Thermoclostridium stercorarium subsp. stercorarium DSM 8532: one gene and its partner. The protein of the gene in region 1 interacts with the protein of each later gene in a pairwise test. Links are inferred from orthologs where the notes say so. Each region holds a gene or a part of one and is shown on either strand. Other genes may lie near its edges.

Region 1 (14,998 bases):
GCAGAAGACAATTATGGAACGGGCGCAGAGATATGCTGCAATTCAGGAAATGCTTATTTCGCCGGAAGGAACATACCCGGCCGTCGGCAGATCAATAACCTACAGGTGCGGTGCGTTTCACCTGCTTGCTCAAATGGCGCTTATCGAAAAACTGCCCGAACGCATATCACCGGCTCAGGTTCGCTGCGCGTTGACAGCGGTTATAAAGAACACGCTTGAAAGCAGTGAGAATTATGACAGTGAAGGATGGCTGAGAATCGGTGTGTGCGGCCATCAGCCCGGGCTTGCGGAACCTTATATTTCAACCGGAAGTCTTTATCTTTGCACTACCGCATTCCTGCCCCTGGGGTTAAGACCTGAAAATGAGTTCTGGCAGGCTCCGCCGCAGAAATGGACTTCACAGAAAATATGGTCAGGAGAGGATATGCCGGCAGATCACGCGATTGATGCATGAAATAGGTCCGGTGAGTGGGTTTAAACAGGCCTGACCCCATGTTCAGGCCTGTTTTTTGCATGTTAACTGATTGTTTTCCCTGAAGTCGGTCGCACTCCTGCGACATACGGGCATTTTTATGACGGCGAATAAAGCGTCGCATTTTTGCGGCAATAAACCTGTGCTGTCTACAATTATGCATACAATTCTGTTATAATAAAGTATAAAATCTGCCTGACAGGGATAAAAAATGAGCATGAACGAACTTAAAAAACAGCTTAAGGAAAGAAACATTGGAAAATTGTATTTTTTTACCGGACCTGAACAGTTTCTGGTTAAATATTACATTAATGAAATAATAAGGATACTGCTGCCTGAAAACGTAAGATCCTTTAACTGTAATGTTTTTGAAGAAAAAGTGACATTTAAGCAGATTGAGGATGCGGTTTCGGTTTTTCCGGCTTTTTCGGACAGGCGTGTGGTAGTGGTTAAGGAAAGCAGCCTTTTTAAAACGGGTGAAAGCCAGCAGCGGTATGATGATTTTTTCAGCTCTCTCCCTGACTATATATGCCTAATTTTCACCCATACCGAGCCGGATAAAAGGACCTCGCTTTATAAGTCGCTGAAAAAATACGCTATGGTTGTTGAGTGTGAGTGGCAGAAGGCAGACGCTCTGGCCAAATGGGTGGTTAAAGTTTTTGCGTCGTATAACAAAAAGATCAGTGCCAATGACGCGGCATTTCTGGTTAATCTTCTTGATCCCGATATGACGCTGATATATCATGAAATTGAAAAAATCGTATGTTACATGGGCGAAAAGACGCAGGTAACCCGCGACGTTATAACCGATATTGTTTCACGTAGCTCAAAGGCCAAAGTTTTCGACCTAATTGATGCCATGTCTCAGCGGAGAATGTCCGATGCCCTTAAAATCATGGACGAACTGATTGAGCTTAAAGAACCCGTCCCATTGATTATGGCGATGATAGGGAGACAGTTATTCATTCTTTTGAAAATGAAAAGGCTGGAACAAAAAAGGGTGCCTCCGCCCGAAATGGCGAAGCTGCTGGGTATTATGCCTTATTTCATTGATAAAACCAGGAAACAGGCTGCGAATTTTTCGGCTGACGTTCTGAAACGCCTGGCGTATAAGTGCGCCGAAACAGATCTGGCCGTGAAAACCGGACAGATTGACGGAAGGCTTGCCATTGAGCTTTTATTGATGGAGATCAGCTAATCTGGTAATATTATAAATGTGTATAACCAGAACTTATGGTTACAATTAAGTTTTGATTGCGAAGGAGCGCTGTGTTATGGGATACATAAGGGATCTGTCCATCCAGTTTCTGCTTGGATGTACTTTGACAAACTGGATAAAACTTTTGTGGCAGAACAGGGATAAGCCGATATACTGGAAGAGTCTGCCCAAATTCATATATATTACTGTTGTTATAATTCTACTGACACCGGTACGCCTTATAGAAAAACTGCTTTTTGACATTAAGGTGAAGAACACGAGAATAGAAAAGGATCCCGTTTTTGTTCTCGGACACTGGCGCAGCGGAACAACTTATCTGGTCAATATGCTGTCTCAGGATGAACAGTTTGCCGTAACCAATGCCATCCACTGTTTTGCTCCGAATATGTTCCTTACCTGCTATAAGGCCCTCGACTGGCTTTTAAGCAGGGTACTTCCCAAAAACAGGCATATGGACAATGTTCCGCTGGATACGGTATCCTCGCAGGAAGAGGAATTTGCGATTGCCAATATGTCTACCCTTTCCAACTACCATTTGTGTTTCTTTCCGAGAAATCATGCCAAATACCAAAAATATGCGTATTTTAGGGATATGACCGAAGATGAAATCAGGGAATGGAAGAAAAAATATCTGTTTTTACTTAAGAAAGTCACATACCAGCAAAAGGGAAAGAGGCTTTTGCTGAAAAGCCCCACAAACACAAGCAGGGTGAAGGAACTTCTTGAGCTGTTCCCCAACGCAAAGTTTATTCATATATACAGGAATCCGTATAAGGTATATGTTTCGACAAAAAGGCTTTATGAAAAATTTTTCCCTGTTTTCGAACTTCAGAAGCCCATACCCGACGAGGAGGCCGATGAAGTTCAGATGGACATTTATGTAAATATGTATAAAAAATTCTTCGAGGAAAGGCATCTGATACCTGAGGGAAATCTTGTGGAAGTACGTTATGAAGACGTGGTAAAGGATCCTTTGGGCAGCATTGAGATGATATATGAAAAGCTGGGGCTCGAAGGGTTTGAAAAGGCCAGACCGCGGATTGAGAAATATATTGAATCCCAGAAAGGTTACAGGCCGAACAAATACACATTGGATCCGAAGATAATGCAGAAGGTTGCCCAGCGTTATGATTTTGCTTTCAAGGAATTTGGGTATCCCAAAACATTGTCGTAAGGCTTGCATTAAAAAACAGGTGGAAAGGTTTGGTATGCAGTTTATTACAAGCAGACAGAACAAAGCGGTTAAGGAAGTTATATTGCTTAAGGATAAGAAATACCGCAGGAAACTGCGCAAGTTCGTGACAGAAGGATACAGATTTCTTCATGAAGCGGTCAACTCCGGAGCGGTAATTGAGCATGTTTTTTTCTCGTCGGACACTGCCATGGAGGACAGAAATGAGCTCGTGGAAAGGCTGGGCCCGGAAGTACGGCTTTACGAGATACCCCATGAGCTGTTCATGCAAATGGCTGAGACAGATACTCCTCAAGGAGTTCTTGCGGTTGTACGAATGCCCGAAACAGAATTAAAGACAATTTTTAAGGAAGGTTTCAGGGGTTTGGTTCTGGATTCAATTCAGGATCCGGGCAATGCAGGGACAATGATAAGAACCGCCCATGCGCTGGGGTTCGATGCCGTTGTGGCGACAGAAGGAACGGTTGATCTTTATAACGGAAAGGTTTTGCGTTCCACGATGGGCTCAATTTTTTATATTCCGGTACTGGAAAATGTAAAGCCTGAGGATATTTTCGCCTTATCCAGGGAAAAATCAATACGGGTTATATCTTCAAGGCTTGAAAACGCCAGACCGTGTCAGGGCGTGGATTTGACGGGCAATTTTTTTATAGTGGTGGGTAACGAGGGGAATGGTATTTCGGAAATATTTCATGAGAAATCGGACGAATTTGTAAAAATCCCGATGCCTGGGGGGGCGGAATCCCTGAATGCTGCAGTCGCGGCTTCGATACTGATGTACGAAAGCAACAGACAGCAGGCAGCAGGGTTGTAAAAATTGCTGAAGAAGATTATCGGCATATTGTCAAATTTTTACCTGAATATACTTGAAAAATGGGAAAAAGTAATATAGAATAATTTATTGATTGTTATTTTGTTAACGATGGCCCGTAATGGTCAAAAATATATATATTTATATATTCAGGAGGAGATAATATGGCAATTAAAATTGGTATTAACGGTTTTGGTAGAATCGGACGCCTGGTTTTCAGAGCAGCTATGCAAAGACCTGATATTGAAGTTGTAGGAATAAACGATCCTTTTATTGATCTTGAGTACATGAAGTACATGCTGAGATATGATACCGTACATGGGCATTTCGACGGGGAAATCAGCGACAAGGACGGAAAACTGGTTGTAAACGGTAAGGAGATTACCGTATTCGCGGCAATGAATCCCGAAGAAATTGACTGGAAGAGCTGTGGCGCAGAATATATCGTTGAATCCACCGGTGTGTTCACGACAATGGACAAAGCAGCAGGGCATTTCAAGGGTGGCGCTAAGAAAGTTGTTATTACCGCTCCTTCAAAGGATGCTCCTATGTTTGTTATGGGTGTAAACCATGATAAATACACAAAGGATATGAATATAGTTTCCAATGCTTCATGTACAACAAACTGCCTTGCACCTATTGCAAAGGTTCTGAATGACAAGTTTGGTATTGTGGAAGGGTTAATGACAACCGTACATGCTATAACCGCTACTCAGAAGACAGTTGACGGTCCTTCAAAGAGAGACTGGAGAGGCGGAAGAGCTGCAAGCTTTAATATCATTCCTTCTTCAACAGGTGCTGCTAAGGCAGTTGGCAAGGTTATTCCCGAACTGAACGGAAAACTCACCGGTATGGCATTCCGTGTACCTGTTGCGGACGTTTCAGTTGTTGACTTAACCTGCCGCCTTGAGAAGCCTGCTACCTACGAAGAAATCTGCCAGGCTATGAAGGAAGCTTCTGAAAACGAATTGAAAGGTATTCTCGGATACACCGAAGACGAAGTTGTATCATCCGATTTCATTGGTGATTCCAGAACTTCAATCTTCGACGCTAAGGCAGGAATTTCACTGAATGAACACTTTGTAAAGGTTGTTGCATGGTACGACAACGAATGGGGTTATTCGAACAAGGTGGTCGACCTCATTACCCACATGGCGAAGGTTGACGCTGAATAATAAAGAAGGCTTGTTTTTGCATCAGGCATCCTTCTCAGGATGCCTGTTTAAATTAAGGAACAGCGGATAAATATAATTATTCAGCCGAGATAGCAAGTGGTGTAATACTTTGATAAAGGAGAGGGAGAACAATGGGCATGTACAATAAAATGAGCATAGAGGATATTGACGTTAAAGGGAAAAGGGTTATTGTAAGAGTGGATTTCAACGTGCCGCTGGACAGTGAAGGTCGTATTACCGATGACAAGCGTATTGTCGCCGCGCTGCCGACCATTAAGTATCTGATTGACCATGGTGCAAAAACAATACTGGTATCTCACCTCGGTCGTCCTAAGGAAGGCTTTGAACCCAAATACAGTATGAAACCGGTAGCAGTAAGGCTCAGCGAACTTCTGGGGCAGGAAGTTATCCTTGCAAAGGATGTCGTCGGCGAGGACGCGAAAACCAAGGCTAAGGAACTGAAGGAAGGCCAGGTTTTGTTGCTTGAAAATGTGCGTTTCCATAAGGAAGAAACCAAGAATGATCCGGCTTTTGCAAAGGAACTGGCTTCAATGGCGGATATATTTGTAAACGACGCTTTCGGTACTGCTCACCGTGCACATGCTTCCACCGCCGGACTGGCCGACTATCTGCCCGCAGTATCAGGTTTCCTGATTAAAAAAGAAGTGGATATCATGGGCAAGGCACTGACCAATCCTGAAAGGCCGTTTGTTGCAATTCTGGGCGGTGCCAAGGTTTCAGACAAAATTACCGTTATTGAAAATCTGCTTGACAAGGTTGATACGCTGATTATCGGCGGAGGAATGGCATATACCTTCCTTAAGGCTAAGGGATACAGCATAGGAAATTCCATTTGTGAGGACGACAAGCTGGATTTTGCCAAAGGGCTTATAGAAAAGGCAGAAAAGAAAGGTGTTAAACTGCTTCTCCCCATAAGTAACGTTGTAGGTAAGGAATTCAGCGCTGATACCGAGTACAAGGAAGTAGCTTCAAATGAAATACCCGACGGATGGATGGGTCTGGATATCGGTGAATCAACCATTAAGCTGTTCAGTGAAGAAATTAAAAAAGCCAAGACAATTGTATGGAACGGTCCGATGGGAGTTTTTGAATTCCCGAATTTTGCAAGGGGAACGAAGAAAATTGCCGAAGCAGTTGCCGAGTCAGGCGCAATATCAATAGTCGGAGGCGGAGATTCTGCAGCAGCCATTGAACAGCTTGGTTTCGCGGATAAGATTACCCATATATCCACAGGTGGCGGTGCTTCACTGGAATTCCTTGAAGGTAAAGAATTACCCGGCATTGCCTGCCTGATGGACAAAAAAAAAGAATGAAAATGGCGGCAGGTAACTGGAAAATGAATAAAACACCGAATGAAGCGGTGGAATTCATACAGAATCTGAAAGATAAAGTTAAGGATGCCGAAACCGAAGTAGTTGTAGCGGTGCCATACGTGGCCATTCCTGCGGTGGTTGAAACCTGCAAGGGTACAAACATTAAAGTCGGAGCACAGAACGTACACTGGGAGGACAGCGGTGCGTACACAGGCGAAGTATCCTGCAGTATGCTTAAAGAACTGGGAGTTCAGTACGTTATTATCGGACATTCAGAGCGCAGGGAGTACTTCGCCGAGACCGATGAGACAGTAAACAAAAAAGCCCACGCAATACTGAATGCAGGCATGACTCCGATTATATGCTGTGGTGAAAGCCTTACCCAAAGAGAGCAGGGAGTTACAAAAGAGCATATCCGATATCAGATAAAGATTGCACTGCTTGGCCTTACAAAAGAGCAGGTATCAAAACTTGTTATAGCTTACGAACCCATTTGGGCCATTGGCACCGGTAAAACCGCAACGGCTCAGCAGGCGGAAGAAGCATGCTATGTAATTCGTGAACTGGTTAAGGAGCTTTATGATGAGGAGACGGCTGAAAGTGTCAGAATACTTTACGGCGGAAGCGTTAAAGCCTCGAATGCGAAAGAGCTCTTTGACATGCCGAACATCGACGGTGGTTTGATAGGGGGAGCCAGCCTGAAACTTGATGAGTATGTTGCGATAGTCAATTATAACAAGGCATGAAATAATAATTCCGGCCCTCCGGATAACCCGGAGGGTTTTTTCGTAAAACCAAAATGAACCTGGAGGTTTGAAATATGCTGAAAAAGCTTAATAATTTTAACGGCTACAAAGGTCCTGTCGTTATAGTGGTCATGGACGGAATTGGCATGTCCGAGGTAACCGAGGGAAATGCCATTTACCATGCATATACTCCGAACCTTGACATGCTGTTCAAAAAATATCCCAATACCCTTATAAAAGCCCATGGTACGGCGGTAGGACTCCCGACCGACGAAGACATGGGCAATTCCGAAGTCGGGCACAACGCAATAGGTGCAGGACAAATATACAGCCAGGGTGCAAAACTTGTTAATGAAGCAATTGCAACGGGTAAATTATATGAAGGCAAGGCTTGGCGCGAAATTGTGGAAAATGTATTGAAACACAATTCGACACTGCACTTCATTGGCTTGTTCAGTGACGGAAACGTCCACTCCCACATTGATCACCTGAAGGCCCTGATAGTGCAGGCTAAAAAGGAAGGAATAAAAAGGGTAAGGGTTCATATACTTTTAGATGGCAGAGATGTTGGGGAAACGTCGGCTCTCGAGTATGTTGATCCTTTTGAGGCCTTCCTTTCAGAAATAAGGTCGGATGACTTTGACGTAAAAATTGCCAGCGGCGGCGGCCGTATGAAAATTACCATGGACAGATATGAGGCCAACTGGGGAATGGTTGAACTGGGCTGGAAAACCCATGTGCTCGGCGAAGGCAGATATTTTGCTTCAGCAAGGGAGGCAATTGAAACTCTTCGTTCCGAAACCCACGCGATAGACCAGGATCTGCCTCCGTTTGTAATAGCCGAGAATGGTGAACCGGTAGGGACAATAAACGACAATGACAGTGTCATTTTCTATAACTTCCGTGGTGACAGGGCGATAGAAATAAGCCGGGCTTTTGAGGAAGAGAATTTCACAAAGTTTGACAGAAAAAGGTATCCGAAGGTTGTATATGCGGGAATGCTGGAATATGACGGGGATCTTCATATCCCTAAAAGATACCTGGTTCCGCCGCCGGAGATCAAAAACACAATGGGCGAATACCTGTGCAAATCAGGAGTGACGCAGCTGGCCATTTCGGAGACCCAGAAATACGGGCATGTTACCTATTTCTGGAACGGAAACAGAAGCGGAAAGTTTGACGAAAAGCTTGAAACATATATAGAGATTCCGTCGGATATTGTGCCTTTTGAGCAGCGTCCGTGGATGAAAGCCGCCGAAATCACTGACAGGCTCATTGAAGAGCTGCGTACGGGAAAATACCGTTTCGCAAGGGTTAATTTCCCGAACGGAGATATGGTAGGCCATACAGGAAATTTCCACGCAGCCAGAATTGCAGTGGAAACCGTTGATTTGTGCCTTAAGCGGATCATGGACTGTGTGGATGAACTTGGCGGAATGGCGATTATTACCGCAGACCACGGCAATGCTGACGAGATGTTTGAACTTGATAAAAGCGGAAAACCGAAACTGGACGAAAACGGGCAGGTAAAGGCAAAAACCAGCCATACACTCAACAGGGTGCCGTTTATCCTTTATGATAATTTCAATAGGGACAGATACACGCTTAAAAAGGGCAATTTCGGGCTCGCCAATATTGCAGCGACTGCTGTAAACCTTCTGGGATTTGAAGCTCCGGATATTTGGGAAGAAAGTATGATTGTGATTGACAAATAACCAAAATTTATAATATTATAAAACGACAAGGTGGGAAGCATTCGTTGTATAGACGGGAGGATTTATGCGAATACTGGGTATAGACTTTGGTGATGCAAGAATAGGTGTCGCGGTAAGCGATCCTCTGGGGATTACTGCTCAGGCCGTTGAAACCATTCACTGGAAGGGAGAATGGAAAAAACCCCTTGAAAGGATTAAACAGCTTACCGAGTATTACGGCTGCGACACCATTGTCGTCGGGTTCCCCGAGAACATGAACGGTACGGTTGGCGAACGGGGAATCAGGACGCAGAGGTTTATTGAGAAGCTGAAAGAGTATATGCCCGGTGTGAGCGTGATCCCGTGGGATGAAAGACTTTCCACTGCACAGTCGAGACAGGTATTGCTTGAGATGGGGATCAACAGCAGAAGACACAAAGGAAAAATTGATCAGATAGCGGCCTCCATAATATTGCAGAGCTATATGGATGCCAGGAAGAGGTTTTAAGAATTCTGCCACTTTGTGGCGGTAAAAATATTAAACAGTCGGAAAGACTGAATAAAGTTAAGGAGGTTTTTGTATGCAGGACAACAAATGCAACGGATGCGACCACCCGCATGATCATGATCATGACCTGGATTTGGACTATGATTACGACGATCTGGATAATATTATTGAATTAACTGGTGAAAACGGGGAAACTCTGAAAGTGGAGTTTCTGGCAACCGTTAAGGTCGACGATCAGGAATACGCCGTACTGCAGACACTGGAAGATGATGACGAGGACGACGAAGCCGAAATTGTCATCATGAGACTGGAATTTGACGATGATGCGGACGAGTATTACCTGATTGCCGAAGAAGACGAAGAGGTACAACAGAAAGTGTTTGAAGCCTTCCAGAAGGAACTGATGGAAGGGGAAGAAGAAGACGAGGACGAAGACGAGTAAATTTGAAAGTTAGTACCGGATTTATAAAACTGTCAGAGAGAGTATGCAAGTAAAAACTCTGTCTGACAGTTTTTTTATACTTTTATACTTTTATACTTTTATACTTTTATACTACCGCCGTTCCCGTTGCGTTTTATAGCGTTTCATCGCCCTTAAGCGGCGGCCTGGAATGTAAAATATACCCTTTATAACCGCCTGACTGCTGTTTTTCCACCCAAATCTATTAAACATTGCTTCCCTGGCGGCTTTTATAATATCAGGGTTTACACCCTTCAGGTAAAAACGCACATTCCCATCAGCCATAGCATAAAAAATATTTGTTTTGTCCTGATGTCCTCATTTGGATCTTTTTCAAATTTGGTGATTGGATGAGTTTACGATTTTATTAATAAAAACAGTTATGATTCTCTTTTTATTACAGTTTCATACGAGGTCTGAGCCTTTGTGCCTGAAACAACAATTGAACGTTTTTTGGACGTTGTTCCGGTAGAAAACTATTGCTATAAATTGTCTTTGTGATATAAGGTTGACCTTCGGAATTCATAGGTTATAATGGATGATAGAGACGGTGGCTCTGTCATTTTATTTTTGGGGGTTATTTATGAGTAAAATCAATATCAGGGATATTATCAGGAATATTACTTCAAGTAAAAAAGGTGTAATTATAATGAGCGTTCTGCTGTTTGTAATAAGTACTGCAACAACTTTCCTTATTGCTCAGTCGGCTAAGCGCAGCAATGGGCTGGATACGGCCATAGTCGACACCGAAATTACACCCGAGCCAACACCAGAGGAAACCGAAGATTTGGAACCTGCAGGGAATGATGAGAACGAATATGAAATCGGAGATAAGACCGAAGACAAAAATAACATAACGCCAACGCCTTCCCCAACACCTGTTAAGAAGGCGATTGATTTTAATTTCCCCAAGGCTGGGACAAGGCCGATTGCGGTTATGATTGATAATGAGACTGATGCCGTACTTCCTCAGGGTGGGCTTGGCACGGCGCAGGTTGTCTACGAAGCCCTTGTGGAATACGGTGATACAAGATATATGGCGTTGTTCTGGAATAACCTTCCCGATTATATCGGGCCGGTGAGAAGTGCAAGGCATTATTTTCTTGATTATGCGATGGAGTATGATGCGATTTACACCCATATAGGGTGGAGTGATTATGCATACCGTGATTTGCAGTTGTTTGACATTGACAATATTGACGGAGTCATGTCCGATGCATCCGGAGTTTTCTGGGATCTTACCGATGACAAGTCCAATTACCATGATTCATATACCAGTAGGGAAAGAATTGACAATTTCCTGAAAAAATCCGGATATTCCCTGACAACAGACAAAAAATTCCCGTTTACCTATAACACCGAAGACATGACGTACAAAAACGGCGAAAGTGCGAAGGAAGTATTTATAAAGTACAGCGTGAGCAGTTCGTGCGGGTATTACTACGATGAAGAAGCAGGAAACTATAAAAGAACCCGCCTTGGTGAGTTCCAGACAGACAGGAATACGAATGAAGTTATTCGGGTGAAGAATATTATAATTTTGTTTGTAAAAAATGAGACAATAGAAGGCGACAGATACGGAAGGCAGGAGTTGTACACAACGGGCAGCGGTAAAGGATATTATATAAGCAACGGCGTAAAGCAGGATATCACGTGGGTGAAAAGTTCCCGCGATTCCCAAACCAGGTATCTTGATGCAAACAATAAGGAAATTACAATAAATCCCGGCAATACATGGATACAGATAGTCCCCCCGAATGCCGACGTACGCATAAGATAGGATATACACCTTATTCCTTTTCTTATATTATTTTCCCATCTGGGAAAGACAATTGTATGTAATGTATTGTCAAGGCACTGGTAAAACAACGGATAACCCAACCGTATTGAAACAATAATTATAATGTACCGGAAAGGTTTATTCTGAAGAACCTTTCTTTGAGAAAGTAAATTCGGCTTTTCTGAACACTGAGCGTAATTCAGCTATACAAAAACATGCCACACCGCGGTTGCCAGGGGTTAAAAAATTGGTATTTACACGCTTTGATTCCTGTGTTATAATGCTAAACTGTGAATACGGGCGGTCCGCTGTCGGACGAGTGATATATCCCGGCAAGAACGTCCAGGAATGGAGGAGTAGATATGGATATTATTCGCGAACTCGAAAAGGAATACATGAAGAAAGACATTCCTGATGTCAGAGTGGGAGATTTTGTAAAAGTAAGCGTTAAGGTTAAGGAAGGATCCCGTGAGAGATTACAGGCGTTTGAAGGAACCATTATCGGGATTCACGGAAGCGGTATCAGCCGCGCTATCGTTGTAAGAAGAGTATCATTCGGAATAGGTGTTGAAAGGGTGTTCCCAATCCATTCACCGAATGTGGAAAGCATTGAAATTATCAGAAGAGGTAGGGTAAGAAGGGCTAAGCTTTACTACCTCCGCGAAAGAGTAGGTAAAGCGGCAAAAGTAAAAGAAGAGCTTGGGAAAAAATAATAGTTAGTTACTGCGAGAAAGAGGACAAAAGTCCTCTTTCTTATTATGAGAAAATTTGCGCATAATAAATCCTATACTGGACTTGATTATGGTGGAAGGTATGAATATACAGTGGTTTCCCGGACATATGGCCAAAACAAGGAGGATGCTGGCTGAAAACCTGAAACTGATCGATGTGGTAATTGAACTACTGGATGCAAGAATACCAAGGAGCAGCCAAAATCCCGAAATTGACAAACTGACAAAAAACAAGCCAAGAGTAATAGCGCTTAACAAAAGCGATCTTGCCGATCCCCGGAAAACCGAGCGGTGGGTGGAATATTTTAACCAAAACGGTATTGATACTGTTTGCATAAACGCTTTAACGGGAGAAGGAATACCTGCTCTTGTTGTGCAACTGAAAAAAATGATGGAGCCGAAATTGAGGAAAGTGGCGGAAAAGGGACGGATTCAAAGGCCTATAAGGACAATGATTGTTGGTATTCCCAATGTGGGCAAATCGGCTCTGATAAATAAAATAGCCGGAAAGGCAGCCGCTGCCACCGGTGACAGGCCCGGAGTCACAAGAAACAAGCAATGGGTTCGGATCAATCCTGAAATACAGCTTCTTGACACCCCGGGAATACTGTGGCCTAAGTTTGACGATCCCAAAACCGGGCTGTACCTTGCATTTACCGGTGCAATCCGTGACGAGATACTGGATATTACAACCCTTGCCTCGAATTTACTTGAACTGTTGGCCAAAATGTATCCTACTGAGTTGAAAAACAGGTATAAGTTTGATACTCTGGAAGGAAAAGCAGGACATGTTCTTCTCGAAGAGGCGGGAAGAAAAAGGGGCTGCCTTGTATCAGGCGGCGAAGTGGATTATTACAGGATCAGCAATATAATCCTTGATGAGTTCAGAGGAGCGAAAATAGGCAGAATTACGCTGGAAACTCCTGATGAAAGGAGTGAGAACGATGGACAAAAAAATGACACTGGCCGAAATAAGGCAGAAGGCTGAGACGATGCCGCTTGAGGAGGCGGTGTCGTGGCTTTGCGACATTATACCCGATTATGGCATTTCTGTGGCAAAACTGGCCGATACTTTTTCAAAAAGGCTGGTCAGACTCAGGGAAGAAAAAAGAAGACTTCTTAAAATGTCGGAGTTTGAAATTCATGCGCGTAAACAAGGGTTTGTACATATCGGAGGCATAGACGAGGCGGGCAGAGGGCCTCTGGCAGGGCCTGTGGTGGCAGGATGCGTGGTTCTGCCCGAAAACTGTTTCATAGAACATCTGAACGATTCAAAAAAACTTACTCCGTCCATGAGGGACAGGCTTTTTGATATAATAATTGAAGAAGCTGTTGACTATGGCATAGGAATGGTTATGCCCGAGGAAATAGATGAAATTAACATTTACAATGCCACAAAGAAGGCTATGATGCAGGCCGTTTCGAATATGAAAAAAACACCCGATTACCTTATTATTGACGCAATGGAACTTCCGCTGCAAATATCTCAGCTTTCGCTGAAGAAAGGCGACAGCCTTAGTATTTCTGTTGCGGCTGCATCAATCATTGCAAAAGTGACCAGGGACAGGTGGATGGAAGAGGCGCACAAACTGTATCCTCAGTATGGATTTGACAGGCATAAGGGGTACGGGACTGAAGAACATATGGAAGCCATAAGGAAATACGGCTTGTGTCCGATACACAGAAAAAGCTTTACTCATGGATTGGTGGGATGAGTTTGAGAATTCCTGATTTAGTATTCCAGAATATGCTTCAGAATACCGATTTACAGAATCTTCTGAGCAGGCTTGTGGCGGGAGAAATTTTTGAAGGGCGTGTTATTGCCGTTGACGGGAATTTTTTGTTAATGCAGCTGCTTGACGGAAGTAAAATAACCGCTCAGGTCGACTCCGGCGTAAAATATAACCCTGGAGATTTAATAAAACTCAAAGTAATAGAAAGGCAGCAGGGAAGATTAACGGCAGCCGAAGTGGAGCATTATCAGGTTAACAACGGCGAAATAACGGCAGAAGGGGCAGAACCTGCTGTCAGAGTGGAAATCAGTGTATATCAGCATGAAGTCACTGAAAAAGCAAAGCTGGCCACAAATGTACCGGTGAAAGACTTAAAGGAGATAAAAGAGACAGAGGTAAGGACTCAGACAAATATAACAGGCGCAAATGTTTCCGACGAAAAGGCAAACGAAAAAGCGGGAAAACCGGCAGAATTCCTGAAATCGGTGAATATGCCGGTGAACAGGCTGACTGTTGAAATATTTAAGGCAATTGTTGACATGGGAAGTGAACCTGATACCGGAATTATAGAAAAGGCAATAAATTTAGTGAAAAATACGCCTGTCAATGAGCCAAGACATGCGGTGTTTTTAATTCTTAACGAAATGGAAGACAATGAGCATTTCCGCGAAATTATAAAAGAACTGGATCAGGGAGAGTTTCGCTTTTCCGAGGAACTGGAAAATCTAATAAAAATCCTTGAAAAATCAGGCGATGAAAAACTTTCCGAGTTTGGCGAAAGAATAAAGTCGGTGATAGAAAATTCCCTCGTAAAAGCCCAGCCGTTCCGGGAAAGAGCAGCACAGAAGCCTGGGCTTTCAGCCGAAAGAAAATTCGCCGAAACAGCGGAAGTAACCGAAAAAGTTGCGTTGCCTAAGGCGGAGCAGTTGTTTAAGGAACTGAAAAAAGAATTTTCATTGCTTAGTAAATTTATTCCGAATTCCACGGCAAACGACAGGGAAAAAATAATTTCAGTGGTGAACAGGCTGGAGACGGCAATTCTTTTCTTCAATGAAGTCCGCGGTTTTGAAATGTTTGTGCAGGTACCATTCATTATGAGAGACAACCGGGTAAACGGTGAACTGTATATAATGAAAAGGACAG
Region 2 (14,870 bases), 1.9 Mb from region 1 along the record:
AAGAGGCGTTCAGGAAGGCTATGGACAGGTTATGCGGAATTTCCGACCGTGATTACCAGAATTTGCTTGTGAACATGATTGTTGAAGCGGCAAAAGGCGAAGACGGGGAAATTTTACTGTCGGAAGCGGATAAAAAAAGAATTGACAAGGATTTTGTAAAGAACATAAACAGAAAGATAAAAGACTGCGGAAAGGAAGGAAAACTGGTATTAGCAGAGGACAGCATCAGAACTGCCGGAGGTTTTGTTTTAAGGTATAAGGACATGGAAATAAACAATACCTTCGAAGTATTGTTTGAAATGTTGAAACCCAGGCTTGAAAATGACGTGGTAAAAATTCTTTTTTCCTAAGGTTTTAAAAAACGAGGGATACAATGATAAGAGTTAATCAGGATGATTATGCATATGCCGCAGGACGAATACGGGCGAGAGAAATAAAACTCCTGGACAAAAGCAGGTTTGACAGAATGCTTGAATCTCCGGACGCAGAGGAAGCATATAAGGTATTGGCCGAAGCCGAATACGGCATGGGCAGTGAAAGCACAAAGAACGTGCTGGAATTTGATGCCCTTTTGGCTGATGAGATGAGGAAAACCTATGCCTTTTTGTCCGAAATAGCGCCGGATAAAGAGGTTATAAAGGCCTTTAAAAGGAGATATGATTTCTTCAATGTGAAGGTCCTTTTAAAGGCCGAACTGTCAAACCAGGAGATACCGCCCATTCTTGTTGAAACAGGAACATATTCGGCGGCCGAAATAGTGAGGATTATCCGGGAGCGGGATTATGACGCGCTTTTTCCGGTTATGCGGGAGGCAATTGCCGAGGTTTATGACGTTTTTTCAAGAACCCGGGATCCGCAGGCAATAGATTTAATACTTGATAAGGCTTTATACCGCCGGTTCTATGAGGATTTAAAAAGCATTGAAAATGATTTTGTGAAAGAGCTCGCCGATGTTATTGCAGATACTACGAATATAAAAATGTTCGCAAGGGCACGTGTCCTTAACAGACAGATCACTTTTATCAGGAATATTCTCATTGACGGCGGAAAAATTGACAAATCCGTATATTTCAGCAACAGCGAGAAATCTGTCGGCGAATTCATTAATGAAATCGCCGGAACAGGTATCGGCGCCGAAATGCTGAAAAGTGTGAAAGTTAGCGAAAAAGGAAATATCCAGGCTTTGGAGAAAGCTCTGGATGATTATATTATGAAATATATACAGAGGGCAAAGATGGTTACAATTGGGATTGAACCCCTTATTGCGTTTCTTTTTGCAAAGGAGACCGAAATTAAAAATGTACGGATTATATTAACCGGAAAAATTAATAAATTGCCCAATGATTTGATTCGTGAAAGGTTGCGTTTGATTTATGTATAAAATAGGTGTAATAGGAGAAAAGGATGCGGTATTGGGTTTTAAATCCCTGGGTTTTTCTGTTTTCCCGGTTGAAAACAGAGAACAGGCCGTTGAAACTTTGATTAAACTGGCAGAGGAGAATTACGCCGTAATTTATATAACCGAACAGACGGCTGCCAAAATCACTGACAGGATAAATCAGTACAGGGAACGTCGCTTCCCGGCGGTTATTCCAATTCCCGGCATTCAGGGCAGTCTGGGTATTGGAATGCAGGGTGTGAAAAAATGCGTTGAAAAGGCTGTCGGGGCTGACATTCTTTTTAACGAATAAAGCCGCATTTATGCACTGAAAGAGAGGGATATGGATTGAGCCAGGGAAGAATAGTTAAGGTAGCGGGTCCGCTGGTAATTGCAGAGGGCATGAAAGACGCCAATATGTTCGACGTTGTTCGCGTAAGCGATTATGAGCTTATTGGCGAAATACTTGAAATACATGGCGACAGAGCGTCTATACAGGTCTATGAGGAAACTTCGGGGTTAGGACCGGGAGGCAGGGTTGTATCCACCGGCGAACCTTTAAGCGTTGAGCTTGGTCCCGGGCTTCTGGAAAATATATATGACGGTATTCAAAGACCATTGGAAGTCATGCGTAGGCAGGTGGGACCCAACATAACCAGGGGTATTAACATTAATGCTCTGGACCGCAGTAAAAAGTGGGGGTTCAAACCTGTCAAAGCCAAAGGTGACAAAGTGGTAGCCGGAGATATTATAGGTACCGTTCAGGAAAACGAAGTTTTTGAGCACCGAATTATGGTACCTTTCGGGATAGAGGGCACGATTGAGGATATTAAAGAGGGAGAGTTTACGGTAGAGGATATTGTGGCCACCGTGCGGACAAAAGACGGTGAACTGAAGCCGGTAAAAATGATGCAGAAATGGCCTGTACGTAAGCAAAGGCCTTATAAGGAAAAACTGGCGCCTGATGAGCCCATGATTACGGGGCAAAGGACAATAGACACATTGTTTCCCATTGCCAAAGGCGGGGTTGCGGCAATTCCCGGTCCCTTCGGAAGCGGAAAGACCGTTGTGCAGCACCAGCTTGCCAAGTGGGCAGATGCCGATTTGGTTGTTTATATAGGATGCGGCGAACGCGGTAACGAAATGACTGATGTTTTAATGGAATTTCCTGAGCTTAAGGATCCAAAAACAGGCCATCCGCTGATGAAAAGAACGGTACTGATTGCAAATACGTCCGATATGCCTGTTGCGGCTCGTGAGGCTTCAATTTACACAGGGATAACAATTGCCGAATATTTCAGGGACATGGGATATTCTGTGGCTTTAATGGCCGATTCGACGTCAAGATGGGCAGAGGCGTTAAGAGAAATGTCGGGCCGTCTTGAAGAAATGCCCGGCGAAGAAGGATATCCTGCGTACCTTGCGTCAAGGCTTGCCCAGTTCTATGAACGGGCGGGCAAGGTTGTTACTCTCGGAAGCGACAGGCGTACCGGTTCGGTGTCTGTAATCGGTGCGGTTTCGCCACCCGGCGGGGACTTGTCCGAGCCTGTAACCCAGGCCACCCTCCGTATTGTAAAGGTGTTCTGGGGGCTTGACGCAAATCTCGCATATAAACGGCATTTCCCGGCCATCAACTGGCTTATAAGTTACTCTCTTTATACCGATCGCCTGGAAAGCTGGTATGAGAAAAACATATCAAAGGATTTCAACAAATACCGTGCCGAGGTTATGAAAATTCTTCAGGAAGAGGCCGAACTGGAAGAAATTGTCCGGCTTGTCGGTATTGACGCCCTATCGCCAAAGGACAGGGTGACACTGGAGGCGGCCCGTTCAATACGCGAAGATTATCTGCATCAGAATGCTTTCCATGAAACGGATACGTATTCCACTCTTAATAAACAGTACAGAATGCTGAAGCTGATTTTGACATATTACCACATGTCCCTTGAAGCAGTGGGCAAAGGTGTGGAACTGAAGAAGCTGTTCAGCCTTCCTGTTGTGGAAAAAATCGGCCGCGCAAAATATATCGGTGAAGACAGGGTGGATGAAGAATTCACGAGAATTGAAAACGAACTGGCTGAACAAATGAGTGCACTGATGGCAAAGGAAGGTGAACAATGATGCTTAGGGAATACCGTTCGATATATGAAGTGGCAGGGCCTTTAATGCTTGTGCAGGGCGTTGAAGGCGTTACTTATAATGAACTTGGGGAGATAGAGCTGGCGAACGGCGAAATACGCCGCTGCAAGGTCCTTGAAGTTGACGGAACCAATGCACTGGTTCAGCTTTTTGAAAACGCTGTCGGAATAAACCTTTCAAGCAGTAAGGTGCGTTTTCTCGGCCGTGGACTTGAGCTTCCTGTTTCGATGGATATGCTCGGCCGTGTTTTCGACGGCCTTGGCAGGCCGATTGACGGCGGCCCTGAAATAATACCCGAAAAAAGGCTTGATATAAACGGTACACCGATTAATCCTGCAGCGCGTGACTACCCGTCGGAATTTATTCAGACCGGTATTTCTGCGATAGACGGGCTGAATACTCTTGTACGTGGACAGAAACTGCCCATTTTCTCGGGTTCGGGTCTTCCCCATGCCCAACTGGCCGCCCAGATAGCCCGGCAGGCAAAGGTACTGGGAACAGACAGCAAATTTGCCGTTGTATTCTGTGCCGTTGGTATCACTTTTGAAGAAGCCGATTTCTTTATTAATGATTTCAAGAAAACAGGGGCCATTGAACGGGCAGTGCTTTTCATGAACCTGGCCAATGACCCTGCCGTTGAGCGTATTGCAACGCCGAGAATGGCTCTGACCGCGGCTGAATACCTTGCTTTTGAAAAGGACATGCATGTTCTTGTAATTATTACCGATATAACAAACTACGCTGACGCACTTCGTGAGGTTTCGGCCGCGCGCAAGGAAGTGCCGGGAAGGCGCGGATATCCCGGTTACTTATATACCGACCTTGCCACGCTGTATGAGCGTGCGGGAAGAAAGAAAGGTTACAACGGCAGTATTACATTGATTCCCATTCTCACTATGCCCGAGGATGACAAAACACACCCGATACCCGACCTTACCGGTTATATCACGGAAGGGCAGATAATTCTGAGCCGTGAACTGTATAAGAAAGGAATAACTCCGCCTATTGACGTGTTGCCCTCCTTGTCAAGACTTAAGGATAAGGGTATAGGCGCAGGAAAAACCCGTGAGGATCATGCAAGCACAATGAATCAGTTGTTTGCTGCATATGCCCGCGGTAAAGAGGCCAAGGAACTGGCCACCATTCTGGGTGATGCAGCGCTCACCGATGTTGACAGGCTGTATGCCAAATTTGCTGATGAATTTGAAGCGCAGTATGTATCACAGGGGTTTGACACCGAAAGGGATATTGAGACCACACTGAATATTGGTTGGAAATTGCTGTCGATACTTCCGGTAAGCGAGCTTAAACGTATTGATCAGAAATATATTGACAAGTATCTGCCCCGCGGCGATAAATGATTTGGAATTATAAATACAGTCATCAAGGAGATTATTCTCATGGCCAGAATGAATGTAAATCCCACAAGAATGGTGTTAACCGGGTTGAAAAGAAGGCTTCAGATGGCCAAAAGAGGCCATAAGCTGCTGAAGGACAAACGGGACGAACTGATGAAAAAGTTCCTGGAAATAGTGCGCGAGAATAAAGCACTGCGCGAAGAAGTTGAAGAAAAGCTGATGCTGGTTCACTCCCGGTTTGTCATGGCAAGAGCGGTGATGGGCTCTGAAATAGTTGAGGAAGCCTTGATGTTTCCGAAAATTGAGGTAAACCTTAATGCTTCCACGCGGAATATTATGAGCGTGGATGTGCCTGTGCTGGAGTTTACTGCCGAAATCGGCAGCGAAGGGGATATTTACCCTTACGGTTTGGCAAATACAACCGCTGAGCTGGATGAGGCAATTTCAACGTTGTCGGAACTGACTCCTAAATTGTTGAAACTTGCCGAAATTGAAAAGTCTGCCCAGCTTCTTGCGGACGAAATAGAGAAAACCCGCCGCCGTGTAAACGCTCTTGAATATGTGCTGATACCGAACCTGGAAGAGACGATAAAATATATTGTGATGAAGCTGGATGAAAATGAACGCTCAAATCTCACGCGTCTTATGAAGGTTAAGGACATGATGCTTGAACAGGCTCATGGCTACGGTAAGAGAATGCAGGGCGGCGAAGGGCCTTAGCCGGGCGTTGCAGGCAGTTCCCGTCTGGTATGGAAAGGTGCCGAAAATATACTCTGCGCGTAAAAAGCGGTATTTAAAACGATTTAAGTGGGAATACCGCTTTTTTTATATGCGGATTTTTCATCTGCTGCCTTTAGGTTTTTATGGCTGATTGTAAATACTTTTGCTTCGATGTTGCACAAATAACGGTAAAAATCTACCTGAAAGGCCTTTTCAGTACAAAGGGCCGTAAAAGACAAAACCAGATAGAAGTACAGACCGTTGTTGAACTGTATTATGAAGTTTGATAATATCGTACTGACAGAGTGGCTTGACACCCTGAAACGAAAAATCACGGGAGGTTTGGCGAATGGATGCTTTGGTGGAAAGGTTTTTAAAATATGTTTCTTTTGACACGCAGTCTGACGAAAACTCCGATACCTGTCCCAGTACCCAAAAGCAGTATGAGTTCGGGAAATACCTGGTGGAAGAGCTGCGCCAGATAGGTCTTAAGGATGCGGAAATCGATCGGAACGGGTACGTATACGCAACTCTGAATGGAAATACCGAAAAAAAAGTGCCGGTGATAGGTTTTATTGCCCATATGGATACAAGCCCTGACATGACGGGGGCAAATGTTAAACCACGTATTATTGAGAATTATGACGGCGGTGACATAGTGCTGAACAGTGAAAAGAATATTGTTCTGTCGGTGGAGCGATTCCCGAACATGCTCACCGTAAAGGGGCATGATATTATTGTTACTGACGGAACAACCCTTCTTGGTGCCGACGATAAGGCCGGAATTGCCGAAATAGTAACTGCTGCTGAATACCTGATAAAACATCCTGAAATTAAGCACGGTACAATAAAAATTGCCTTTACCCCTGATGAAGAGATAGGCAGGGGAGTGGATCATTTTGATGTGAAAAAGTTCGGCGCGGAATTTGCCTATACCGTTGACGGCGGTATTGAAGGCCAGATTGAGTATGAAAACTTTAATGCGGCATATGCAAAGATCACCGTGAACGGAGTAAATGTGCATCCGGGAAGTGCAAAAAACAGGATGAAAAATTCAATCCTCATAGCAATGGAGCTGAATTCCATGCTTCCCGCCGCCGAAACGCCGTCTCATACCGAAGGCTATGAAGGTTTCTTCCATCTGAACAATATCGAGGGTGACGTTGAAAAAACTTCATTGTATTATATTATCCGGGATCACGACATGAAAAGGTTCAGCGAAAGGAAGAAACTAATCGGGGAAATTGTGGACTTTATTAATTATAAATACGGTGAGGGTACGGTTGTTCTTGAAATGAAGGATCAGTATTACAACATGAAGGAAAAGATAGAACCCGTTATGCATGTTGTGGATTTGGCCAAAAAGGCAATGGAGCAATCCGGGGTTAAGCCGGTTGTAACTCCAATCAGGGGCGGTACAGACGGAGCAAGGCTTTCGTATATGGGCATCCCAACACCGAATATTTTTACAGGCGGACAGAATTATCACGGCAAGTTCGAATTTGTATCGGTTAATTCGATGAAGAAGGCCGTTGAAGTGATTATCAGAATAGCGGAACTTGCGGCAAAATGAATACTTATAGTCTATAGAAAGGTTTTTATGGTATCCTGAAAGGGTTGGGACGTTTCAGATGCTGAAAGCGGTTATTTTTGACATGGACGGTGTCCTGATTGACAGCGAGCCGATACATTTCAGTATTGACAAAAAGCTGCTGAGCAGTCTTGGCCTGAATGTTGATGAAAGATTTCTCAGCCGGTATGTGGGAGTGTCAAATCCCGAGATGCTTGCCGATGTAAAGAAAAGATTTAACCTTGATTACAGCATAGAGAAACTGTTGAATATAAAAAACAAATTACTGCTTGAGACGCTGGATGAAGCACCGCTTCGGCCGATTGACGGCGTAAAAGAACTGGTTTGTGACCTGGTTTCGCATGGTGTACTATTGGCAGTTGCCTCTTCATCGCCGAGGGCATTTATAGAGGCAGTCATAAAGAAGCTTGATATGCAGAAATATTTCCAGGTTGTCGTCAGCGGCGAGGAACTGGAAAAAAGCAAGCCTGAACCCGATATTTTTTTAAGAGCCGCGGATTTATTGGGAGCAGAGCCCGGAGAATGTGTTGTAATAGAGGACTCATCACCGGGAGTTGAGGCGGCATACAGGGCGGGCATCAGGTGTATCGGATTTGTCAACCCGAATTCAGGCAGCCAGGACCTGTCGAAAGCCTTTGTTACAGTGGACGATATGCGAAAACTGAATTACGAATATATATGCAGTATCTGCACATGACTTTTAAACACTGCCGGCATACTGCAGAATAATGGTTCCGGGAGAGGATTGATTTGAAAACATTCAGTTATTTTTTTTTTGTGCCGTTTTAATGTCATGTTTTTTTCTTGCGTCGTGTTTTTCTGATGAGCCGGCAGGAAAAGAAGTGAGTATTGACGGTAATGAAATAACTGAACGGGAATTGGATGCCGTGCCTTCGGAAAACGGCTATTATGACCGTGAAAAAATTGTTGTTGCCGGTTATGCCGATCTTACCAATGACGGAATAAACGAGAAAATTGTGCTGGATTTGTCGGCGGCCGAAGAAACACAGGAGATTATTCTCAAAATCATGAACGCAGACGGTAAAACCATCTGGAAGGAATCGGCAGGCATACCCCATGCCGGATGGAATTCGGTTTATCTGTGTACCGTTGACGGCAGAAATCTCCTGTTAAGGTATAATCCATATATGAACCAGGGCTGGGGAAGCTATTCCTATGAGCTGTTTTCAATTGACAGCGACGGTACGGAAAGTACAGTTGACAAGGGTGAGGTATCTTTCGATATAACAGGCCGGACGGGTGAATTTGACATAGAGGAAATGGCGTCCTTCTATAATAAAATCAATGAGTACCTGGACAAAAGCATATTATTGCTTAGCACGGAACAGGGAGAACCGGAGTACAGTACCGAAAGCCGGATAGTAACCAGGAGAGAAGACTTTCCCTGGCTATACGGCGCAGGTATAGAATTTGACGAAAATGATTCGATTAAAGACAAGCTGCTGAAATATAGAGAAAACATGAAATGATCTGTACAAGAATCAGCTTAACTTTTTTCCTTTGTTCCCTTTGACAGGGTTTTCAGCCTGGTTTTGCATCGATTTTTAACTTGCCCAGCATGTCATAAGCTTTGTCCACATTGAAATCATCATAGAAATCCCTGAAAAAGTTAAGTATTTCTGAAACTTTCATCCAGTTGTTCAGATAGTTTTTTTTTCGGGCAGGTAAGACACGATTTTCTTGGTTTCAACACCCGGCTCAAAACCGCCGATACGTATTTTGCCTGCGGTTGGGGGAAGAAGATTGTTACATATCTTTATAAATGTCGTCTTACCGCTGCCATTTGGTCCCAGAAGGCCTACAATTCTGCCTTTTGGGATACTCAGTGTCACCGAATCAACGGCTTTGACCGGGCCAAAGTATTTGGACAGATTTTCGCATTCGAGGATGTTATGCATTGTCAGCACCTCCCTCCATTTTTGCAATTATAAACGCAATTTCCTTTTCAAAAATCCCAGGCGTTTCATGTTTGAAGGAATTCCTGGATAAGCTCATAAGCCGGTTTTTCTTTAACTTTCTGAACCATATTTACATCCTCCGTTACCAACCTCATCAATTTTCTTTTCAAAGTTTAAACATCCTGCATTACCATTTTGACACCTTGTACATATGATGAAGTAAGGCATTATGTAAAGGTGGGATTACATGATTTTAATAGGAAGAAACATTGTCACTGAAGACAGGCTGACGGCCATGTTCGGACAGGATGAGACAAAATATCAGATAGCGGATATGATGCTTAAGGCGGGTACTGTTTTTACATACAAAGATGAGCAGCTTTTTGACTTTGAGGTTAAAACCAGGAAAGAGATAGTAAGAGCTTCTGAACGGCTTAACAACAGCTTCTTTTCCTTCAGGCTTTTCAAGGACTCAGTATGCAACAAACGATACTGGGACAGGACGGAAGAAGGAGGTTTCCGCCTGAAAAAAAACGTCAGCGCATATGACGCAGTAAGAGACATTCTCAGGAACAGCAGATTGTATGGGACGGAATGCGCAACCGCGATCGTAATAGTATTTTATCTTGCACTGACTGAAGTTTTACCGAGGGAGTTGTTCGACAGGCTGTTCCCGGACATATATCTTATGGACTGGAAATACCTGGACAAGGATCTGGGAGTCCGGAACTACCGCGGGGTCAAAGATGCAATACCCGGAGACTGCCTGTATTTTAAAAATCCCGATGTTAATCCCGATACTCCTGAATGGCAGGGCGAAAATGTAATAAAACTTTTGAACGGTTATTATTATGGACACGGTATTGGCATAAAAACAGCTGATGGAATTATACGGGATTTGAACAGAAACAGGATAACCGGATCCGAACGGTCTGCCTATCTTGCAGATTTGATAGTAAAGCCGGATTTTAAGTATCTTGGCGAGCAATTGTTGTTCTGGCACCTAAGGCCTCAGGAATGAATAGTATATAAAAGCTGGCTTTGTTAAGCCTGCCTGAAACAATTTTTGAGACAGGTAATTAAAAAGGGTGAAGTTATGAATGTTTATGTCGTAAAAATAACAACAATGTCAAAATATCTCTTAACATTATTTACATATGCGCCGAAAGTATACGCACTTTCAGACCTTCATATACTACACCTGAGAAAGGAAGTGTGAAATATGCAGCCTGTCCGTATTACAGCAGGTGACGGAGCCGGTGAACTTTTGAATTTTTTGCAAAAGGAACTTGTTGAAACAAGTAACGACGGCGAATTATTCAAAGTAAACCATGAGGAGGAAAACGGCCTCATAGCCGTAGAATGCACCTGCAAAGGTAAGTTTTCCGGTGATAAGACTTTTGTCGAACATTTGTCCCAGGTTCTGGCGGAATATTTAATAACCGCATATGACGATATGTTGTTAAAACGTATAGCCAAAAAGAATTATGGGTATTTAAAACCCGATGAACGCAGGGAAATTATTAATATAGCGCAGAAAAAAATAAGGGATGGAAGTCAGAATTTGTTTGACACAATTTTGAAAATAAGGAGAAAAAATCTGGTTACAAGGAAACTTGCCGATTTTCTGAACCAGAATGATCATATAATTCTTGAGGGATTTGTAACATTCAGGATGCAGGAATATGTCAAAGAGCTTGAGGAAGTAATGGATTGGGCAGTAAGGCAATATTTGATTGAAAAGGAATATCAGGAATTTATAAAGCTTTTGACATGTTTCGTGCAGATGCAGAAACCAAAATTCAGGTGTGTTCATATAATTGCGGAAAAAGATTCCGGATTTTCTTTATATGACGAAAACATGGAAAGAATATCGGATCAGTATTTACTGGAACTGGCGGGGGAACAGGCTGACGGAATAATAAAAGAGGAGGATCTTTTAATAAGTTTCCTTATTTCTGCCGCTCCAAGACAAATAATTATGCACAATATATCCGAAATCAGAAATAAAGAGCTCATAGACACGATAATGCAGGTTTTTTCAGGCAGGGTAACGGCATTTAATGATTGAGGGGGTTGACAATTTCCGTTTTTTATTTATCTTCAAAACCTTGTAAATCAAAAAATGTTTGTTGTATAATGTATAGGTGAAAATGCACAAAAATGTCTCATTCCTTTGGATATTTTGGAAGGGACGGAATGGGGGTATTTTTTTGTCGGCTAAGATTTTTCAGTCTCTTGTCTATCGCGTAAAGGAGATACTTGGTTGCGACGTGGACATAACCGACACCAACGGTACAGTTTTTGCCAGTACAAGAAGGAATGCGGTAGGGGAATGCAACGAAGAGGTAATGGAATTTATTGAATCGAATGAACAGTACGCCGAGACCGAAAATGCCGCTTTCATGAAGGTCGGTGAAAGCAAGGGCAATCTGGATTTTATTGCTGTAGTTTACGGTAATTTGCAGGACCGTAAAAAGGCGATGGAACTTATTTGTCTTTCGATAGAGAATGCAAGGCTGTACTATGAGGAAAAATTCGACAAGAATAATTTTATAAAAAATGTGGTTCTGGGCAACATTTTACCCGGCGATATTTCCCTTAGGGCAAAAGAGCTGAGAGTTAAGGACGATGTGCGAAGAATAGTGTATTCAATTCATACTGAGAAATCCAAGGATATTCATGCATATAACATAATACAAAGCCTTTTTCCGAACGATTCAAAGGATTTCGTCGTGCTTCTCGACGATCAGAACACCGTATTGGTAAAGGAATTGAAGGAAAAGGAAACCGAAGAGGATATTTACCGCAAGGCGAGGATTATAATAGATACGCTGAATACTGAGCTGATGGTTAAAGCATCGGTGGGAATAGGCTCAGAGGTTACCAGGCTCCGTGATATTTCCCGTTCCTATAAGGATGCCCAGACTGCGCTCGCGATAGGCAAGATTTTTGAGACCGACAAGGACATAATAGATTACAATCATTTGGGGATTGGCCGCTTAATTTATCAGCTTCCTACAACTCTTTGCAAACTGTTCCTGAATGAAGTTTTTAAGGACAATGTTTATGAACAGATAGATCAGGAAACAATGATCACAATTAAGAAGTTTTTTGAAAACAGCCTTAATGTCAGCGAAACTTCAAGACAGCTGTTTGTACATAGGAATACCCTTGTTTACAGGCTGGACAAGATTCAGAAGCTTACAGGCATGGATTTGCGCAAGTTTGAAGACGCCATGCTGTTTAAGGTGGCCATGATGGTCAAGAGGTATCTTGATGAAACAAGCAAATAAGATACGGGAAATTGAAAATTCATTAACAAAGGATGAAGGAAATTGATTGAATTTAGAAATGTTACCAAAATCTATCCTAATGGTTGTGTCGGGCTGCAAAATGCAACGTTCAAGATAGAAAAAGGTGAGTTTGTCTTTGTAGTGGGGCCGAGCGGATCTGGAAAATCAACATTGCTTAAACTGATGCTCCGCGAGGAAGTACCCACCGAAGGTGAAGTCTATGTTAACGAATTTAGCATACATGACATGCCGAGAAGGGAAGTGCCGTACTTAAGAAGGGGATTAGGAGTGGTTTTCCAGGACTTCAGGCTTCTTCCCAACAAAACCGTTTATGAAAATGTCGCCTTTGCAATGCAGGTAGTGGAGGCTTCCCCGAAGGAAATACGCAGACAGGTGCCTGTCGCCCTTGCGCTTGTCGGATTGAGCAAAAAAGCAAAAGCATTTCCGGACGAGCTTTCTGGAGGGGAACAGCAAAGGGTAGCTGTAGCGAGGGCTATTGTAAATAACCCGTCCGTTCTGATCGCGGACGAGCCGACAGGTAACCTGGATCCTGAGACAAGCTGGGAAATCATGAATTTGCTTGATGAGATTAATCAGCGGGGAACAACGGTTATTGTGGCAACCCATGAGAAAAGCATAGTGGATCATATGAAAAAAAGAGTTTTTAACCTCGAACGCGGAAGAATTATCAGGGACGTGCAGGAAGGGAATTATACAAATGAAGATTAGAACAATGAAATACATGGTAAAGGAAGGTTTTGCAAATACATACAGAAACCTGTTAATGTCGCTTGCGTCGGTGTCAACCGTAATTGCTTCGCTTATAATATTCGGAATATTTCTTATGCTTATTATAAACTTTTCATATAACATTAACCGTCTCAAAGCGCAGATGGAGATAGTTGTTTTTCTCAAACCCGATGCTACCGAGTTTGAAGCCTCAAATGTGGAGTTAAAGATTAAAAACGACGAGCGTGTTTTGACCTATACGAAAATAACAAAAGAGCAGGCATATGCCCAGCTTATTAATATATATCTTGAAGATTCGGACATTCTTGATGGGCTCACCCCTGATTTTTTAAGCGAGTCTTTCAGAATACACCTTAAAAATGTGGAAGAGAGCGCCGCATTTACGGAAGAAATAAGCAAACTGGACGGCGTGGAAGATGTAAATTACCCTTATGAATCGCTGAAGAAGCTCAGCACGGTTCTGAACTGGATTAATGCCGGCAGTATGGTTGTGCTTACGCTGCTTTTGATTGTATCGGTGTCAATCATAGCAAATACAATAAAACTTACGGTTTATGCAAGGCGTAAGGAAATTGAAATAATGAAATATATTGGAGCAAGCGACTGGTTTATCCGCTGGCCGTTTATCATAGAGGGTATAATTATCGGTTTTACCGGTGCACTTATAGCTTTTATACTGACAAGCTATCTTTATAATTCGGTTGAATCCTTTGTGAATTCCCATGCGGTGGAATATGGGATCAGCGACTTGATTAAAATTGTTTCATTGGGGAACGTTGGCGGTCAGATTTTCGTAATTTACGCGATTATAGGAGTAGTGATGGGGAGCATAGGAAGTGTAATTTCGGTAAGAAGACACTTGAATGTTTAATGCCTGTTTATGTATAATTTAACTGAAATGATTTTTTCCCTCATGCGAAGTAAAAGCTGACCGAACAGAATAAACCACAGATAAATAACAGTGCAGGAGGACAAAAATGAGGCATGATAAACATGTAAAATTTACAACGGGGATAAAATGCACGGGGTATATAGTGATTGTGCTTTCATTGGCAGTTGTAATGATGTTCAGTTCTTTTGCCGACGACATTTCACAGTACCAGAAACAGTTAAATGCCAAAAAATCTGATTTATCCTATTACAAAAAGCAAATCCAGAAAATAAGCGAAGATATAAACTGGAAACAGTATAAACGCAATCAGATAATAAAAGAGCTTGAAGAATTGGGTCTTAAACAGTCCGAAATTGAGCAGAAAATTCAGCTTCTCGAATCGGCCATTGATTCCCTTAATGAGGCGATTGCGATAAAAGAGGCCGAACTGGCGCAGCAGGAAGATTTATTAAAAGAGCGTCTGCGTGTTATGTACAAGCGTTCCAGTACGGTATGGAAACTTGATGAGCTTTTAAAGAGTAGTGACTGGAATGAGTTCTTTATACGCGTAAAACTTATGAACCAGATCGGCGAATACGACAGAATGCTTTTAAACAACATCAGGGAGAAAAAGAATGAACTTGAGGAACTGAAACAAATGAGGCAGGATGAGATTGACAACTGTGTGGAAGAAGCAAGACGCTATGCCCAGCGGATAAAAGAGCTTGAAATCTCCAGATCTTCGCTGGAAGCGTCAATTAAAAAGGATATAGAAAGTAAGGAAGAGTACGAGAGAAAGGAAGCATTACTGGAGAAGGAATCAAAAGAGCTTGAGAAATTGATTAAAA

The links.
Region 2: the proteins of tpiA (region 1) and pepT interact in binary tests that used the Escherichia coli proteins (3 or more experiments, as listed by UniProt). The link is inferred for Thermoclostridium stercorarium subsp. stercorarium DSM 8532 from one-to-one orthologs.

The regions. Positions count from the first base shown.
Region 1 is NC_020134.1:2,246,838-2,261,835, reverse strand. What follows is about bases 5,075-8,074. They hold tpiA (triose-phosphate isomerase), read left to right. Parts: upstream 5,075-6,199; coding sequence 6,200-6,949; downstream 6,950-8,074. Other genes in these bases: gpmI (2,3-bisphosphoglycerate-independent phosphoglycerate mutase), read left to right, coding at 7,024-8,074; CST_RS09725 (phosphoglycerate kinase), read left to right, coding at 5,075-6,203. Also shown: CST_RS09755 (DUF2264 domain-containing protein), read left to right, coding at 1-454; holA (DNA polymerase III subunit delta), read left to right, coding at 684-1,670; CST_RS09740 (sulfotransferase family protein), read left to right, coding at 1,747-2,865; CST_RS09735 (TrmH family RNA methyltransferase), read left to right, coding at 2,900-3,697; gap (type I glyceraldehyde-3-phosphate dehydrogenase), read left to right, coding at 3,859-4,869; more of CST_RS09725, read left to right, coding at 5,001-5,074; more of gpmI, read left to right, coding at 8,075-8,664; Holliday junction resolvase RuvX, read left to right, coding at 8,729-9,151; CST_RS09705 (DUF1292 domain-containing protein), read left to right, coding at 9,225-9,593; CST_RS09695 (DUF3048 domain-containing protein), read left to right, coding at 10,195-11,391; rplS (50S ribosomal protein L19), read left to right, coding at 11,754-12,104; ribosome biogenesis GTPase YlqF, read left to right, coding at 12,205-13,110; CST_RS09680 (ribonuclease HII), read left to right, coding at 13,067-13,837; CST_RS09675 (hypothetical protein), read left to right, coding at 13,834-14,998. UniProt on the Escherichia coli protein: Involved in the gluconeogenesis. Catalyzes stereospecifically the conversion of dihydroxyacetone phosphate (DHAP) to D-glyceraldehyde-3-phosphate (G3P).
Region 2 is NC_020134.1:378,709-393,578, forward strand. What follows is about bases 5,185-8,056. They hold pepT (peptidase T), read left to right. Parts: upstream 5,185-5,944; coding sequence 5,945-7,168; downstream 7,169-8,056. Other genes in these bases: CST_RS01635 (V-type ATP synthase subunit D), read left to right, coding at 5,185-5,595; CST_RS13455 (hypothetical protein), read left to right, coding at 5,739-5,882; CST_RS01645 (HAD family hydrolase), read left to right, coding at 7,227-7,883; CST_RS01650 (hypothetical protein), read left to right, coding at 8,029-8,056. In the rest of the region: CST_RS01610 (V-type ATP synthase subunit E), read left to right, coding at 1-350; CST_RS01615 (V-type ATP synthase subunit C), read left to right, coding at 374-1,381; CST_RS01620 (V-type ATP synthase subunit F), read left to right, coding at 1,374-1,691; CST_RS01625 (V-type ATP synthase subunit A), read left to right, coding at 1,727-3,499; CST_RS01630 (V-type ATP synthase subunit B), read left to right, coding at 3,499-4,878; more of CST_RS01635, read left to right, coding at 4,918-5,184; more of CST_RS01650, read left to right, coding at 8,057-8,676; CST_RS01660 (protein-glutamine gamma-glutamyltransferase), read left to right, coding at 9,353-10,126; CST_RS13460 (hypothetical protein), read left to right, coding at 10,172-10,324; putative sporulation protein YtxC, read left to right, coding at 10,328-11,176; CST_RS01670 (PucR family transcriptional regulator), read left to right, coding at 11,319-12,401; cell division ATP-binding protein FtsE, read left to right, coding at 12,444-13,130; permease-like cell division protein FtsX, read left to right, coding at 13,120-14,022; CST_RS01685 (murein hydrolase activator EnvC family protein), read left to right, coding at 14,129-14,870. UniProt on the Escherichia coli protein: Cleaves the N-terminal amino acid of tripeptides.